One region of the Virgibacillus sp. LDC1 genome, then DNA from elsewhere that is predicted to be linked to it. Evidence: riboswitches for the same ligand, from Rfam matches in the RefSeq annotation. Region 1 holds a riboswitch; each other region holds the start of a gene.
The links. Region 1 has a riboswitch for cyclic di-AMP ahead of OHJ21_RS20180 (TrkH family potassium uptake protein). Riboswitches for the same ligand answer to the same signal wherever they lie in the genome.
Positions count from the first base shown of each region.

Region 1 (5,710 bases):
AATCTGGGCGAAGTGATCGGCCTCCAGTCGCTGAACCGGATCGAGGCATTTGATAACTCGAATATTCAGGGGACCAATCCGGTATCGGCCATGGTCGTCTTTACCAATGGGAAACCGGACAGGAAGGAATACCGCAAGTACAAGATCCGTACCGTGCTGGGACCCGACGATTATGATACGATGCGTGAAGTGATCCGGCGGCGGTACGAGCGCGTCTTGAAGGAGAACTTGCCGCTTCCCGATCTGATTGTGGTCGATGGAGGGAAGGGACAGATTTCCGCCGCCATCGATGTACTGGAGAATGAGCTGGGGTTATTTATCCCGGTCTGCGGGCTTGTGAAGGATGCCAAGCATAAAACAGCGCAGCTCATGGTCGGAGACCCGCCGGAGCCGGTTACGCTGCCCCGGGACAGCCAGGAGTTCTATTTGCTGCAGCGCATTCAGGATGAGGTTCACCGTTTTGCGATTTCCTTCCACCGCGAACAGCGCGGCAAATCGATGGTATCCTCCAAGCTGGATTCCATCCCGGGCATTGGAGAGAAGCGCCGCAAGCTCCTGTTGAAGCATTTTGGCTCGGTCAAAAAAATAAAAGAGGCTTCAGTCGAAGACTTCAAGCCCCTTTCAATCGGTGAGAAATTAGCAACGGAAATTCTTAAGGTACTTCGTGAGGAGGAGTCGTGACATACGGCTTCTCTTTTTTTGTTGGATTGAAACGGTAAATCGCATACGCGACCATCGCCGGAAGTACCATGTAGAAAGCACCGATCAGCAAGTTGCTGGTGTCCTTGAGCAGTATCAGGCTAATGCCCATCAAGATGCTGTTAAAGATGACATGGGAGAACATGGCCGCCAAATACCCGTATTTCAAAAAGATGTAGCTGAACAGCAAGCCGATGATAACCAGTTCAATGGGCCGGGAAATTACAGGGTATATCGGATAGAGCGTATGCCCAAGCGCCCAAATGAGCGAGGTAATTAAACTGGCCACAAACGTATTGCGGACGATCTTTTTCACCATTTTGATGCCGAACAGTCGATAGACGGCCTCCTCGGATATGCCGGCCAGCCAAGCCATCAGTGGAAACAGCCAAGGATAGAGCATGTTATAAGGAGACTGTGTGGCATCCGTGGTGGACCATGTATTCAAGGTTAGGCCCAGAACGACAAAGATAATGGATTGGACCCCAAGCAGGATGAAAGCCCACATATACCCCAGCTTCATGCTGTCCAGTACATACTGTCCGTATCCGGGTTCTTTGGCTCGAGGCCATGGATTGAGTCCGTCTTCTTTTTGCCATAGCCCGTTGCCCCCGACAAGGGAGAAATAGAGCAGCGCGGAGAAGATAAGCGAATAGACCGCATAAAAAATCATCATTCCGATTATACCGGTTTGCGACATCCCCTCGGATTGGAAAACGGGAATCAGATTATACGTATTCAGCATCTGAATGATAAACAGCAGCGCCGATAGGAACAGGCCGCGCTTAAAGGACGTATAGGCTCTGGTCTTCACGCTGTATACAATCGCAAGAATGCCAAGGATGAGGGTGAACAGGCCATACCCTGCAAGCGTCAGCAGCGTTGCATCCTGTGTCTGCTTGTTGACATAGGCGGAATGGGCGGCCGGGACTGAAAAGGATGGCTCATAGGAGCGTAATTTCCCCTGTTCGAAGGTGAAACGGTGCTCCAATCTGGAATCGCCAATCTTGGATTCCGGGTCCACATACCGGAGCCGGGGTTCCCCTTCCCGCGTAACCAGCTCCAGTTGCGACGGATCATAGCCCGCTCGCTGGAGCCAAGGCTCTGCGAGAGCTTGCTTCTCGGCTAATGACATGCCGTCCTCGACGACAAGCAGCATCTGCCTTTGTACATCGCCCTTGTTCAGCTCAATCCGTTCATAGCTGGAGCGGGCGAAATCGTACGAGAAGCCGACGATGCCTGAATTTTGCATGTGCACGTCCACATTGAGGGCATCGCCTCCCGGTTCGCTGAAGCGAACGCGGTATACGTCATAGGGATATTTGGCTTCATAGGTTTTGTTGTATTCCGAAAGTTTCTTTTCCTTCGCCAGATATCCGTAAAGTTCCGATTTGGATTGATATGTAACCAATGCGTCATCCGTTTTTGCAGCCGTAAACTGCAAATGCTGCTGAGCAAAGCTTGAAGCCGCTTGCCGAGCCTGCTCCTTGGATATGATATTCGGGGTTGCCATCTCGGTCGAATCCGGATTCGTCGACGGAAACACCTGAAATAATAGGAACAGAATCAGGCCGACTGCGGCAGGCGCGATGAGCTGTTTCAGATTGGGCTTCAGCTTCAAGGCCTCTCTTGCACGATTCATGAAATTCCTCCTCTAAGAAAGTTGATACTCCCACTGGTATTCGATATGCCTGATTAAGAACGCATAGAGTCAATATAACATAGTTATGAAAGTCATTAGCAGCTTATCCCAATATCCGGAATAATGAAATAAATCGATGAAAATGAATGAAAAGTTTCGAAAACGTTAGAGAACCCTATGCTTGTATTCTTGAATATGCCCAATTCGCGTTCTTTTAAAGATTTTTTGGGTGAAAAACGGCATTGGGTTACGTACCGGATTGCGTTATAATCACATCATGCTTCAAGGAACCGAATATTCCAGCCGAATTTCGTACTGAAAATGGGGGAACCATGTAATTGGGGTGAATTTCATTATTCCTAGAATAATGAATAGGGCGACCTGTGGAAATGCCCGAATCCGTCAGCTAACCTCGTAGGCTGCAGCACAGGAACCAGACCGTAAGGGCACTGCGTTTTCCAGTGTCTTTTTTTCTTGATTTTTTTTAAGAAGGTGACCGATTGAACTCTAAATTTAACTGGCTCAGGCTGTCTCCGCCGCAGATTCTCGTGCTTGGGTTTGCAGCTATTATCTTCATCGGGACGGCGCTGCTAATGCTGCCGATTTCCACAAGTACGGGTGAACCGCTTGAGTTTATCGATGCCTTGTTCACGTCGACATCGGCAACTTGCGTAACGGGGCTGGTTGTGGTGGATACAGGAACGACATTCAGTTCCTTCGGAGAAGTCGTGATCATGCTGCTGATCCAGATCGGCGGGCTCGGCTTCATGACGATGGCCACTTTATTTGCCTTGGCTCTCAAAAGGCGCATATCGCTCAAGGATCGTCTCATTTTGCAGGAAGCGATGAATCAGTCCTCGATGGAAGGAATCGTAAGGCTGATTCGCAGAGTGCTGCTGTACTCCCTCATCATCGAGGCCTGCGGCGCTGTCATTCTATCGATTCGTTGGGCGTTCGATATGCCGCTTGGCCAGGCGATTTATTACGGTGTCTTTCATGCGGTCACGATGTTTAACAACGCCGGTTTCGATTTGTTTGGTGATTTTCGGAGTTTGACCGGGTATGTCTACGATCCTGTAGTCAACGTTGTCGTGATGTTTTTGATTGTCTCAGGCGGCATTGGTTTTATCGTCCTATCCGATCTGATTGATTTCCGGAAACAGCGGAGACTTTCCTTGCACTCCAAAGTGGTGCTCACCATGACGGCTACCTTGCTGCTGGTTGGATTTATCGTCATTCTTATATTCGAATTCACCAATCCGAGGACGCTCGGCTCCCTGAATTGGGGCGGAAAATTCTTCGGCGCGTTATTCCAATCCGTAACGCCGCGTACAGCCGGCGCGAATACTATAGATATTACGGGGCTTAGACAGGCCACGCAATTTTTTATCGTGATTCTGATGTTTATCGGAGCATCCCCAGGTTCAACCGGGGGCGGTATCAAAACCACAACCTTCACCATTATGGTGGGGGCGGTCATCGCCATGATGCGCGGGCGTGAAGACATCGTCATGTTCCGGTATCGCCTGGCCCAGGAGCGGGTGCTGAAGGCACTGACCATTGCGTTACTGGCCCTGCTGCTCGTTCTAACCGTATCGATGATTCTGTCGACGACAGAGGAAGGGGACTTCCTGGAGATCCTCTTCGAAACGACGTCCGCCTTCGGTACGGTGGGTCTCTCCATGGGCTTAACGCCTGATCTGACGGTGTTTGGGAAGGTATTGATCAGCATTACGATGTTTGCAGGGCGATTGGGGCCTTTGACGCTTGCTTATGCACTGGGGCCGAAAAAGGGTAAAGAATTATATCGTCATCCGGAAGGCAAAATGATTATTGGATAAGGAGTACAGGAGAGACATGAAACCAAAGCAATTTGCAATCATCGGTTTGGGACGATTTGGCGCCAGCCTGGCGCTTGAGCTGATGGAACAGGGATATGAGGTGCTCGGCATCGACCGCAATGAAGAGGTCGTCGAGGATATGAGCGAGCTGCTGACGCACACGGTGGTGGCGGATGCTACGGATGAAGAGGTGCTTAAATCGCTCGGTATCCGTAACTTCGACTGCGGGATTGTTGCGATCGGAAACGATATTCAGATGAGTATCTTATCTGCCATCTTGTTGAAAGAGCTTGGTGTTGCCATGGTCGTTGCCAAGGCAATTTCGGTGCTGCACGGCCGGGCACTGGAGAAGCTGGGCGTGGACCGGGTGATCTTTCCGGAACGGGATATGGGGATTCGGGTAGCCCATCAGCTTGTCACGCCCAACCTGCTCGACTATATCGAATTATCCAAGGACTATCTGATTGTGGAGATGACGGTCACGGACTGCATGGACGGAAAAACGCTTAGTGAGCTCAATACGAGGGTTCGCTACGGTGTCAGCGTGGTGGCCCTGAATAAACAATCCGGCATTATCGTAGCCCCGACAGCCATGGATGTGGTGAACTCCGGCGACATTATGGTGGTTATCGGGTCCAATGATAATGTGGATCGCTTTGAGTCTGAGGTCGTGAATATGCTGGAAAAATGAATATAGAAGAAAAACCTGACGACCTTATATCCGTCAGGTTTTCTTCATTTTATCCTCTTCGAGCTTACGGAACAGGATTTCCGTTTCGTCAATCCAGCGGCTGGCCGCCTTGCTCAGCTCCGAGGCCTGGCCGTAGATCAGCGAAGTCGTTCGCCGGGTTTCAATGAGTGCCGGAATATGAATGTCAACAAGCCCGTTATCGGACAACAGCTGCGGCCTTAGATAGGATTTGGGCAGCAGCGCGGCCGCCTTGCAGGTCGGGATGAGCCTGACGATTGCTTCGAAGGAGTCGATCTCCATCCGGATATCCGGCATAATGCCCCAGCGGTGGAACAGGTCATCCGTCAGCTTGCGGTACCAGGTTCCGGTCGAGAAAATGATCATCGGCAAGCCTTGAAGCTGCTCGATGCCAACATCCTCGATTTCCGCCAGCGGGTGTGAAGACGGGATGACAAGCTCCAGATGGTCATCAAACAGCGGAATGCAGTTTAATCCGGGCTGGTTGATGGAGGAGGCAACAATGCCGACATCAACCCGTTTATCCCTTACATAAGAAACGATCTCATGGGTTTTGCCGGTGATCAGCTTGATTTCGGCCGCGGGATGACGCTCCATGAATGCGTTAACGAGCGGGGGCAAGGTGGTCTGAAGGGTGGTCAGACTGGCGCCCAGGTTGATCGAGATCTGATCTCCCTCCCGGTAATGGGCCAGAGTCTGCATGAATTTGATCTGCTGCTGTCTCTGCTCCAAGGCAAAAGTGTACACAATCTGTCCGATGGAGGTAAGCTCCAGTCGTTTGCCCCGGCGGTTGAACAGCTGCAGCCCGAGCTGATCCTC
Region 1 is NZ_JAOXLZ010000001.1:4,410,738-4,416,447, reverse strand. Features, by position in the region: gene uvrC (excinuclease ABC subunit UvrC) at 1-681, shown strand, start outside; gene OHJ21_RS20185 (CPBP family intramembrane glutamic endopeptidase) at 653-2,341, opposite strand; cyclic di-AMP (ydaO/yuaA leader) riboswitch at 2,633-2,777, shown strand; gene OHJ21_RS20180 (TrkH family potassium uptake protein) at 2,842-4,182, shown strand; gene OHJ21_RS20175 (potassium channel family protein) at 4,199-4,873, shown strand; gene OHJ21_RS20170 (LysR family transcriptional regulator) at 4,907-5,710, opposite strand, start outside.

Region 2 (5,710 bases), on a different contig from region 1:
ATACTCCATCGTCCTGGAGAACAAACACATCAATAACTATATGAAGGCAGGAATGGATCCGAAGGTGGTTACACGCTGGAATCTCAGTATTACCAAGCTTGTGGAGACGCTGTTCGGCAGCCTGTCATGGTGAGGGGGGAGCACATGAAAAGTTACGCAGGCCAAGGGTGGACCAGTGTTAAAGACCAGCTATACGTCTCGATTCTGCTCTTCTTATACCGTTTGCTGTGGGGATACTGCCTGTACCGACTCGTAAAATCGGCAGTCGTTCCCCTTCTGATGCGATATCCGGATTCTGCCCCTAACGAGCTCAGCCGTCTGTTATTCTTCTATGAGGGCGAGATGAGCCTAACCCTGAGCAGCACGGTCCACACCTACGGATGGCTTCTGGCCGGTTTGCTCCTGATCCGGATGGTTCTCACCCCGCTCATTCGGGCCGGCATCTTCTACAACCTTCACCAGGAAGCCAAGGGCGAGCGTGGTTTATTCTTCTTCACTGGCATGCGCAAACTGTGGAAACCTGTAACGCTATTCTATCTGATTGAGCTTATTCTCACCTTTGTGCCCGGTTACTGGCTTCTGCCCAAAATTCTTCCGATTCTGCTAAATGGGATTCAGGAGCCTGTTCTGCTCCTTCATGCACTGCCGTATGCCGTTGGCTGGTTCTTGTACGCCTATCTAATCCGCCTGTTATTGCTCTATATGCAGTTCGGGCGCACGGGAGACTTTGGTATGATCAGCTCTCTCCATGCGCTCTTCCGCCGCTTGGGCACGGCAGTGCTGTTATCCATCACCATCGGCGGATCCGCCTGTGTCATTCTGTTGCTCCTGAGCTCGGCTTCGCTCTTCTGGGCCGGGTTGATCGGCTTAATTATTCAGCAGGCCTCTTATTTTCTGAATGGACTTTTCCAAATTTGGGTAATTTCCGCTCAATATCATTTGTGGAGAGATTCCTCCTCATCGCATCCTTAATCGTTACAATTCGTTACCCTGAAATGATGAAACATGCTCGCGAATAAGCTGTAATCCGAAGTGACACGTTTCTATCCGGGTCTTGATTTTACAAAGAATAAGAGTTCATTTATCCTCTATATTACAAATTTCTGAGCGCCAAATTACAAAAAAACCTGTTTCCCCAAGATGGGGACAGGTTTTTTTGTTTAAAAATGATCTTTCCTCGTTTGCCAAATTGTTAATACTCTGCTAAAATAACGAATATGTTAGTAACAACTTTGTCATCTTTACTGTAACTTTTTGTTGGAACGATGTAAATTCGTTATCTATGTTGGAACGTCAGACGTCAATGAATGGGTTCATCAACATTTTAAGGAGCCGAATTCCCATAACGATATGGGAAGCGGGGGATCCGTTTTGGGTGAATTGATCTCGCAAGAGAGGGATCATAGGGGACCTTCAACCGAACCCTTAAGCTAACCTCGCAGGCAATGGAAGGAGCTTTTGTTTTGAAAAAGAAGTTAACGGCTGTTTCTCTAGGCCTCGCACTCGCACTCACATTAGGGACCGGAAGCGCTTTCGCCGATTCCAAATTAAATACTGCAATCAAACCAGCCATTGGTGTCTCTTATAAAACAGGCGGAACCACAACGAATGGTTTTGACTGCTCCGGATTCACCAGCTATGTTTACAAGAAGCTTGGCCTTAGCCTGCCGCGTACATCTGCAGCTCAATACAAAGTAGGTACGGCAGTATCCAAGAGCAACCTGAAAGCTGGCGATCTCGTGTTCTTCAACACATCCGGTAGAGGTGTATCTCATGTGGGTATATATGTTGGGAGCGGCAAATTCGCTCATTCCTCATCTTCGCGTGGTGTCATTATCAGTCCGCTAAGCCAGAGCTATTATGCCAACCGATATGTAGGCGCTAAGAGAATTATGAGTCAAAATACGTACAAATCTGTAGCTGTGAACTACAATTAATGTTGGAACTTTATTGATTTACTCTTACAAGAAAGCCCTGGGCTTATGAGATTGTGCCGATCTCATCCAGCGGCTTTTTTCTTTTGTTTATTCTGTCTATACCTTTATAACGTTCAGGACAACGGAAAAGTTCCCGCTTTTCGAAAAAAAATGAAATTTATTCTACAAGTTCACTTCACTTCGCCATGTCTTCACATCTTCTACCCTTTATATACCCTTCTCTCCCTTCATTAAACACCCATTTTGGAAAAATATTGATTTTATCCGATGCTTCGACGGCTAATGCTATTGAAAAATAGCGAAATTCACCAAGAAATAATTGCCAATCTCGCTTGCTGTCTGATAGAATGGACGCAGTAACAACTTTGTCATTAATGTAAGTGCTTTAATCATAGATTGCTATGCCGAATTCCCGGCCGAACGGGAAGCGGGGGAACCAACCCACGGGTGAATTGATCTTGCCGTCAAGAGATCATAGGGAACCTTCAACCGAACCCTCAAGCTAACCTCGCAGGCAACGAAAAGGAGCTTTCCATGCTGAAGAAAACATTATCGACAGCAGCCCTGAGTATCACGCTGTTGTTCACTTTGGGCGTTGGCAGCGTGTTTGCGGATCGTGCGCTGGATCACGAAATCGATAAGGTGCTAGGTACAAAATACAGCTACGGCGGCACGACCACGATCGGATTTGACTGTTCCGGCTTCACCATGTATGTATATGCTAAACTCGGTCTGAAGCTACCGCATCAATCCGGCTCTCAATTCGACATGGGGACAAGTGTATCCCGTAAGGAGCTGCGCGCTGGCGATTTAGTGTTTTTCAACACATCGGGCCAGGGCATCTCCCACGTCGGCATTTATGTCGGCGATGACAAATTTGCCCATGCCTCCTCCAACCGCGGCGTGGTAATTAACCGCCTTTCAGAGGAGTACTATGATCAGCGATACGTGGGTGCGAAGCGTATTATGAGCAATGATAAGTATGAAGAGTCAACCGGTGAAACATCCTAAGTTATAGAGGCTAATCATCCTATACATACTGCTTGCCCGTTAAAGGAGCCCTTACCTCTCTTTGACGGGCTTTTTGATGTGACTTGAATATTCGTAAAATGGTTATTATTCATGCATACGATAGGAGGATTTCGCAAATGGATGCAACACCGATTTCATTTCACACTGTAATCATGCGTGAAGAGCACGCGGAAGAAATATGCGCCTGGACCTATCCTCCTCCCTATAATATCTATGGCTTTCTTCCCTGGGAGCAGATGAAAGGGCTTGAGGTGGAGTTTGGCGATCCGGACATTCGCCAGAGGCAGTACATCTCGATTCTGGATGAATGGGAGGCCCTTTGGGGGTTTGCCCAACTGTTTCCGATGCATGAGGTTACACGAATCGGACTTGGCATGCGGCCTGATTGGTGCGGGCGTGGAATGGGTAAACGGTTTATGCAGACGATTGTCCGGGAAGCCAGGCGGAGGCGCCCTGCCGACGAAATTGACCTGGAGGTGTTGACCTGGAATGAGCGTGCGATTCGCGCTTATCAAAGGGCGGGCTTTCACATCACCGATACGTACGAGCGGCTTACGCCAACGGGTAACGCCCTTTTCCATTGTATGGTGTATGAGCCCCCGGCAAATGAGGAATAGTAATCTTTGTCTATATGAAAAAGCACAATTTTGTGTACTTTTTATGAAGCCACGCCGTATAGTTGCTTTTTTTGTCACAACTGGCTATGCTGTCTATGGATGTTGGTTTATAATGGAGACAAGTGCAAAAGTGCAGTATACATAGAAGGGACGATATGACGATGCAAAAATGGATCATGAGCGGATTGTTCTTCGTCGCATGTGCGTTGGCTATTGCGCTGATGTTTACGCTCCCAGGTAAGGAACAGGTAGCTCAGGAAGAGAAGCCGACCATGCCGGAAGTGACTCTCGATGCTGCCGCAGCGGAAGCTACACTGAAAGCAAGCTGCATTAGCTGTCACGGCGACCAACTTCAAGGCGGCGCTGGACCGGCTTTGAATCAAGTGGGCGGACACATGGATGCGGACGCGATCTTCAACGTTGTAACCAAAGGTCGTAAGGGAATGCCTTCCTTTAAAGATCAACTTAAGCCTGATGAAATCGCAAACATCGCGCTGTACCTTGCTGAGAAAAAATAAATCAGCTTATACGCAAAACACGCCTGCACCTGGAGTTCTTCCTGGGGCAAGCGTGTTTTTACATATTCGGGACCTCCGAGGGGACTTACCGTCTTCCCCTTCTATTGTGCCGCCTTGCCATCCTTCGAACGACTCTTCTCATAGGCTTCGTTAAACTGCTGCGCTTCCTTAATATCCACAGCCGTGATGCCACCGTCGTCCCAAGAAGTGAGACGAAGTGTAACGACTTTATAATCTATGGTGATGTAGGGGTGATGTCCGAAAGCTTCCGAAATAGCTGCCACTTCATCAACAAAAGCGATTCCCTTCATGAAGGAGGAGAAGGTATACTTCCGTACGATCCATCTCCCTTGTTCAAATTCCCAACCCTCAAGCTTTTCCAGATGAGCCTCTACTTCTTGCTGCGTATAAAGCATCTTTTATCTTCCTCCCCGAAAAAAACCTATCTTAAAGCCGACTGACACGTAATATGGGCTATCTGTCATCTATTCTATTCTGCCCTGTATCTGTTGATAACTGGAGTGATTACACAAGGGCCACAAAAGCCAACTCTTCTTCACCGATCAAAATATGTATTCGATGGTTCGTCTGATCATGCATGACCACGCCGCTGCCAACGTTAATCACCGGCTCTGTGCCCAGCGCATAAAACAAATCCTCTGCCAGCGCCTCATGAACCTCATTTTGCTCGGCTTCACCCAGATTGCCCCAATCCTCAGCTTCCATTTCAAAGAAGACATAGCTGTCGGAAATTCGCCCGACCGCCTCGGTTAGTTCTGCCAGAATTTCGCCATAATCCCTTCCGTGCTTAACGCCCATCTTAATCACTCCTTTCCTTGCCGTACTTAGCTTCGTTTCCCTTCCTTCCATTATACCGGAAATTACAACTAAAAAAAAAAGCCCGACCTGACGATAAATAGGATAACGCCCCACATAAGGGGCCCGGTTCTCCATGAGAGCCGTTCTGACGAATGGATTCGTTATTTTATTTCTCACGGATGAGGTGTGGTATGGAAATTTCAACAATTATAGGCTTAATAATCGGTATCGTCGCGGTACTGGTGGGCATGATCCTGAAAGGTGCCTCCCTTCTCGCTTTGTATAATCCGGCAGCCTATCTAATCATTCTTGGCGGTACGGCAGCAACTTTATTCATCGGATTTCCGCTAGTCGAGCTGAAAAAGATTCCGAAGCTGGTCAAAATGACCTTCGTGAAACAGAATCTGATGGACAAAACGGATATGATCAAGCTGTTTATGGAATGGGCTTCGATCACACGCCGTGAAGGACTGCTGGCTCTGGAAACCAAAGTCGATGAGATTGATGACAGCTTCCTGCGTAATGGGATGCGCATGATCATTGACGGCAACGATCAGGAATTCGTACGTGATGTATTAATGGAAGATATTAATGCCACCGAAGAGCGCCATCGTTCCGGCTCATTGATCTTCTCCCAGGCCGGTATGTATGCACCTTCCCTCGGGGTACTTGGAGCCGTTATCGGTTTGATCGCTGCACTATCCCACATGGAAGATATGGGCGAACTCGCCCATGCCATCGGGGCTGCGTTTATCGCTACCCTGCTCGGTATCTTCACCGGTTATGT
Region 2 is NZ_JAOXLZ010000010.1:14,065-19,774, reverse strand. Features, by position in the region: gene OHJ21_RS32320 (M1 family metallopeptidase) at 1-133, shown strand, start outside; gene OHJ21_RS32315 (hypothetical protein) at 145-972, shown strand; cyclic di-AMP (ydaO/yuaA leader) riboswitch at 1,321-1,460, shown strand; gene OHJ21_RS32310 (C40 family peptidase) at 1,464-1,937, shown strand; cyclic di-AMP (ydaO/yuaA leader) riboswitch at 2,330-2,469, shown strand; gene OHJ21_RS32305 (C40 family peptidase) at 2,475-2,948, shown strand; gene OHJ21_RS32300 (GNAT family N-acetyltransferase) at 3,086-3,586, shown strand; gene OHJ21_RS32295 (c-type cytochrome) at 3,748-4,104, shown strand; gene OHJ21_RS32290 (4a-hydroxytetrahydrobiopterin dehydratase) at 4,206-4,520, opposite strand; gene OHJ21_RS32285 (hypothetical protein) at 4,630-4,923, opposite strand; gene motA (flagellar motor stator protein MotA) at 5,115-5,710, shown strand, end outside.
Region 2: linked by a shared signal. The riboswitch ahead of OHJ21_RS32305 (C40 family peptidase) and the one ahead of OHJ21_RS20180 (TrkH family potassium uptake protein) in region 1 are both predicted to bind cyclic di-AMP.

Region 3 (5,710 bases), on a different contig from region 1:
ACAGCGGCGTAATCCCGCCGAGCGGCGTGAGCGTATCATGCATGTTGTTAACCGACCCGGTCGTGGCCGCGGTTGTCACCGTCGTAAACAGGGAGGATTGGGCGATCCCGAACCGGACCTCTTTGCCCTCCATGCTGCCCTGCGAAACGTCGATGCCCAGGCGGTTCAACGCCGGATTGCCGTTGGTTTCGGCGGCATAGTTCAGCGACAGGAATCCGATAAATAAGGTCATCATTACCGAAAAAATAATCCAGCCCTGTTTGCGGCTCTTGGCGAACAAACCGAACGTATACGGGAGCGCCGCCCCAAGACTCCACATGCACAGAATTTCGATCACATTGGTCAGCGGGGACGGGTTCTCGAATGGATGCGCCGAGTTGGCTCCCATAAACCCGCCCCCATTGGTGCCCAGATGCTTGATCGATTCGAGTGCAGCCACCGGTCCTACCGCAATTTGCTGCTCGCTTCCTTCCAGCGTCGTGACGCTGAGCGTAGGCTTTAACGTCTGCGGTACCTGCAGCGCCACCAGCACCATCGCAATGATGAACGCTGCCGGGATGAATACCCGGGTGTGGGCCTTAACGAAGTCCTCAAAGAAGTTGCCGACGGTCGTGCCCTTGCTGGTTACCGCCCGGATAAAAGCAATCGCCACGCACAGCCCGGTCGCGGCGGATGTAAACATCATCATCGTAATGACGGCCATCTGGGCCATATAAGACAATCCCGACTCCCCGCTATAATGCTGAAGATTCGTATTGGTCATAAAGCTGATGATCGTGTTGAACGACAAGGTCGGTTCCATATGACCGATACCGTTCGGATTCAGCGGCAGCACCTTTTGCAGCCGCAGAATCAAGTACCCCGCCGCAACCAGCACGATATTCGTTAACACAAAGCTGACGGCATACCCTTTCCATGTCATCCCTTTGCGTTCTTTCAAGCCGATCAGAGCGAAAATCGGTTTCTCCACCCAGGAGAACCATCTGTCCGTTCCATTGCTTTCATTGCGAAACACCTGGTATAGATAAGTTCCCAGCGGCTTGACCAGCAGCACCAGAACGAGTATAACGATGGCAATTTGTAAAATGCCCATGACGAATGCCTTCCTCCTTCAGCCGTTTCCCTAGAATTTTTCAGGGTGAATCAGCGCATAAATCAAATAGAGAAAAATAAAAATCGTGAATATCAACATGATCATCACGGCTGATCAGCCTCCGGTTCCGAAACCACACGCCCGCACCAGGACATAAACAGCATGAGCAGTCCGTAGGTTCCTCCCAAAATAAGCAACATAACTAAATCCTGCATGAATACAACCTCCCGAAACTCGTTGTGAAATCAGCCAAACGCTTAACTGCCAATAGACGCTATGAGAAAGGCCACGTGACGATGGTTCGTATGAAGCACCACATCAGCACCCAACCCTTTGTATATCAATCGCGGATTGCTGGAATGGGTGATCACATAAATCGACTCTGCGGTCCAAGTCCGGCAAATCCGTAAATAGCGACAGCACAAATTCAAGCTGCTTTCGAACAGAAACACCTTGCTGACGGAAAACTCGGGAATGATCCAGGTTTGCTCGTCTCTTGTATCAATCAGAATAATGTGTTTGCAGCCCAGATCCAGCAACCTCTCCTGCTCAGCCCGGTTGTTGGCTATGGCCGCAAACGAAACATGTTTTTGAATCAACTGGCGGACGAATTCCTCCCCGGCCTTGTTCGGCGCGGATACCAGGATGAATTCCTGCGGTTTCTCCATCTTCTTTTCTCCTCCTAAGGTCAGAAAGAGAAGGCAACAACAAAGAAGCCCGTGGAAAGAGAAGAACTCTTCCCGCAGGCTCCTTAATAGGACACGGTGAAATACACCATGGCCCAAGTCCACGACAATCGTTGCCTCTCTCGATACGCTTACGAGGTTAGCTGACGGATTCGGGCGTGAGAGTCGCCCTACCCATAGACCGTTATCTTGTCCATGGGATTCACCCCTGAGAGATAGATTCATCTCCCGACTGGTTCCCCCGTTCCTTTTCCATTCAAGGACTCAGCGAAAATTGAAAACGAGTAGCATGTTATTCTATTAGCCATTGACTAAACATCCAGGTCCAGCAAAACAACACAGCATCAGGTTCGAGCGGTGAGAGTCGCATCATCCTGCAATTTCAGTGAAGGCCTATGGTGCCTTCTCCCGAGATTCGATCCATAAAAGAGCCCAACTGAGCTCTCACACTGTCTGTAGGCCTTCATGGATCGGCTGCCCATTTGCCTGTCTCTGATGTCCGTCAATTCATAGTTCGTATCATACGTCTGGCCCTGCAGGAAGTAAATGTGAGCAAAAACACATGTGGCGTTATGTCGAACAGGAACGGACCAATTCCGGTCCATTATCTCCAGAATACTGCTCTATACTATGTATTTCTCTTGTTTTCTTATATTTATCGTAATCTATCGAGATACCGAGATTTTGCCATGATAATAGATGACACGACCCAATGTACACGTTTTCTTTTGCGGTTTTTATCGATTTTCGGAATGTATCCGTCCCATATGGCCATTTACTTTTAGATTCCTCCGGCGTATGATTCATCCATCTATTCGAAACATTCATTTACGCTGAGCTCCCGACAGATCGGGAGACGGGGGAACCAAAATCGCCAATGGGGCTTCTGTTGGTGAACGGGGTGAATCCGCAGGCCTGATGGTCAGGCGCTGCGGTAGGGTGCTCTCAAGCCCGAATCCGTCAGCTAACCTCGTAGGCGCGTTTTGAGAGAGAACACCACCCGAGCCTTAAGCGGAAGCGGCCACTGGAGTAGGGCCTCTAACGATAAATAGGCCTGGAGAGCGGGGTATCTCTGCTCACCAGGCCTTTTTGCCGTGCATATAACATTCCTATAAAGGAGCGTAGATCATGACGAAACTCATCGAGGCCGCACTGGCACCCGTCATCGAAACCGCATCGCCTGTAATATGTGAAGAGCCCATCCGCAACATGGAGATGTTCCGTTTCGACCAGAGCTCGGCTGAACGCTTTATCCCCTCGAGCGATCAAGGCTGTAACTGCGGTTTGTTTAAAATCAGCTGCGAAAACGCGGCCGGGTATGCCGAATATGCACTGCCAAGCACGGGAGAGTTCGCGGATCTGGTCCGCTGGGCATCCGTCTTTACAAGGCTGAGAGGCATGCCCGTGACGGAGGCCGTTCGCTATGCCCAGAAGCAGCAGCAATGGGGATCTGTACGGATGCAACTCGCCGTATCGGCCCTCGCCGATCTGGAGGCCAATCTGCAACAGCACATCACCCGTAAGCGGTTAGGTAGCCTTCCGCTGGAGCGTTCCTACCTGATGAACTGCTCGGAGGCGTATTATTTCTTCTAGGACGGCAGCTAGAAAGAGCTACCGTCCTCGCTTCCATTGCAATTGGTTGTTTTCCCCCGCTCACTTGAACATATTTTTGAGCACCATCATCAGGTTAGCCGGCTTCTCTGCCAGCCGCCGGGTGAAATACGGGTACCACATCGTTCCGTAAGGCATATAACACCGGATGCGGTAGCCGTCCTGCGCAAGCGCAGCCTGATCGTTCATCCGCAGCCCGTACAGCATCTGAAACTCAAATTCCTGTTTGTCTATGCGGCTCTGCTCGGCAAACACCTTCACCCAGTCGATGATGTGGTCATCGTGCGAAGCAATCGCGACGTAGGCGCCCTGATCAAAATGCATTTTGATCAATTTCTTATAGTTGTCAATAACCTCCCGCTTCTGCTGAAAGGCAATGGTTCCAGGCTCTTTGTACGCCCCCTTCACCAACCGCAGATTAACACCGGCATGCATTAAATTCTTGACGTCCTCCTCCGTACGGAACAAGTAGGCCTGCATCACAGTCCCCACATTGGTCAGCCCCTCTTGATGGAGCCGCAGTGTCATGTCAATCGTGGCCTGGGTGTACGGGGAATCCTCCATATCCAGACGAACGAAGTTCCGGTGCTCTTTCGCCTTTTTCGCCACCAGCTTGATGTTCTCGTAAGCCATCTCGGGGTCCAGTGCCATACCCATCTGTGTCGGTTTCAGCGATACGTTCGATTTCACTCCCCGCTTGGCAATCCCTTCCACAAGCTTCAAATACTCCTCCCTGTACCCGGCCGCTTCATCCAGTGTCGTGATACCCTCCCCCAAATGATCGAGCGTGACGAGAATGCCCTTCTCGTTCAGCCTCTCAATTTCATCCAGCGCCTCATCCAAGGTATCGCCGGCTATGAATCTGCCCGCCAATTTCCGGCCGTACTTGATCGACAACCACTTCACGAATTTATTACCGGACACCGTCAGGATCACTTTACGGTAAAGCTCGGTTCCGTCCATGCGTGCGCCCCCTTTGCAAAAGGTAAACCAAAATGCACTCTATCTTAACTCATATGCAAAAATCATGACGGCATGCAGGAAGACATACATATCTAACATAGAGCTTCTCACCAGAAGATCCTAAACACCCCACCATGATGCATTCAGCAGCTGGACCATAGACCTTAAGCTTCGATTCATATCATGTTAAGGAGGGGCCTCCCATGCGCGTACCTTTTCGGAACGAACCATTTATGGATTTCAACAACGAGTGGAACAACAAGTTATACGATGCGGCGTTATCCGGGGTCGAAGCCGAGCTTGGCCAATCGTATCCCTTGGTTATCGGCGGTACCAAAATCTATACGGAGCGTACCGCACAATCGGTCAATCCGTCTCGGAAACGTCAGGTCATCGGCATTGTATCCCAAGCCGATACCGAGCTTGCCGAACAAGCTATTCAGACCGCAGCGCGTACCTTTGAGACGTGGAAGCACACCGAGCCGAGCGAACGGGCACGATATCTGTATAAGGCAGCTGCGATCATGCGGCGGCGCAAGCTCGAGTTCTCCGCGCTGATGACGCTGGAAGCCGGCAAAACGCGTGCCGAGGCGGACGCGGATACGGCCGAAGCGATCGATTTCATGGAATTCTATGCACGCGAAATGCAGCGTCTAAGCGCGCCCCAGCCGTTGACGGTTCACGAGGAGGAAGAGAATCATCTCTATTACATCCCGCTTGGCGTCGGCATCGTCATTCCGCCGTGGAACTTTCCGCTCGCGATTATGGCAGGCATGACCACAGCAGCCATCGTCTCGGGCAACACCGTTGTGCTGAAGCCAGCGAGCACCACGCCGGTCATCGCCGCCAAATTCGTGGAGCTGCTGGAAGAAGTCAGCCTGCCTCCGGGCGTCGTCAACTTCCTGCCGGGACCGGGCCAGGAAGTGGGCGATTATCTGGTGGATCATCCGCTGACCAGGTTCATCAGCTTTACGGGATCCCGCGACGTCGGACTGCGGATTCAGGAACGCGCGGCCAAAACGCAGCCGGGGCAGCGATGGATCAAGCGCGTCATCGCCGAAATGGGCGGAAAAGACGCCATTATCGTAGACAGTGAGGCGGATCTGGATCTCGCGGCGGATGCGATCACCGCTTCGGCATTCGGCTTCTCCGGCCAGCTTGCTCCAGAGCCATCGTGCATGAAGACGTCTACGATGCCGTACTGCAGAAGGTCATCGAACGCTCCAAGAAGCTGGTGATCGGTTGTCCGACTCACGCCGAGATTCAGGTAGGGCCCGTCATCGACGATAAGGCCTACCGTAAAATTCTGGACTATATCGAAATCGGGAAAGTTGAAGGCACGTTGGTACTCGGCGGT
Region 3 is NZ_JAOXLZ010000002.1:397,192-402,901, reverse strand. Features, by position in the region: gene kdpA (potassium-transporting ATPase subunit KdpA) at 1-1,093, opposite strand, end outside; gene OHJ21_RS22430 (potassium-transporting ATPase subunit F) at 1,124-1,192, opposite strand; gene OHJ21_RS22425 (hypothetical protein) at 1,351-1,761, opposite strand; cyclic di-AMP (ydaO/yuaA leader) riboswitch at 1,892-2,059, opposite strand; cyclic di-AMP (ydaO/yuaA leader) riboswitch at 2,601-2,774, shown strand; gene OHJ21_RS22420 (hypothetical protein) at 2,908-3,372, shown strand; gene OHJ21_RS22415 (proline dehydrogenase family protein) at 3,433-4,353, opposite strand; partial or broken gene pruA (L-glutamate gamma-semialdehyde dehydrogenase) at 4,557-5,710, shown strand, end outside.
Region 3: linked by a shared signal. The riboswitch ahead of OHJ21_RS22420 (hypothetical protein) and the one ahead of OHJ21_RS20180 (TrkH family potassium uptake protein) in region 1 are both predicted to bind cyclic di-AMP.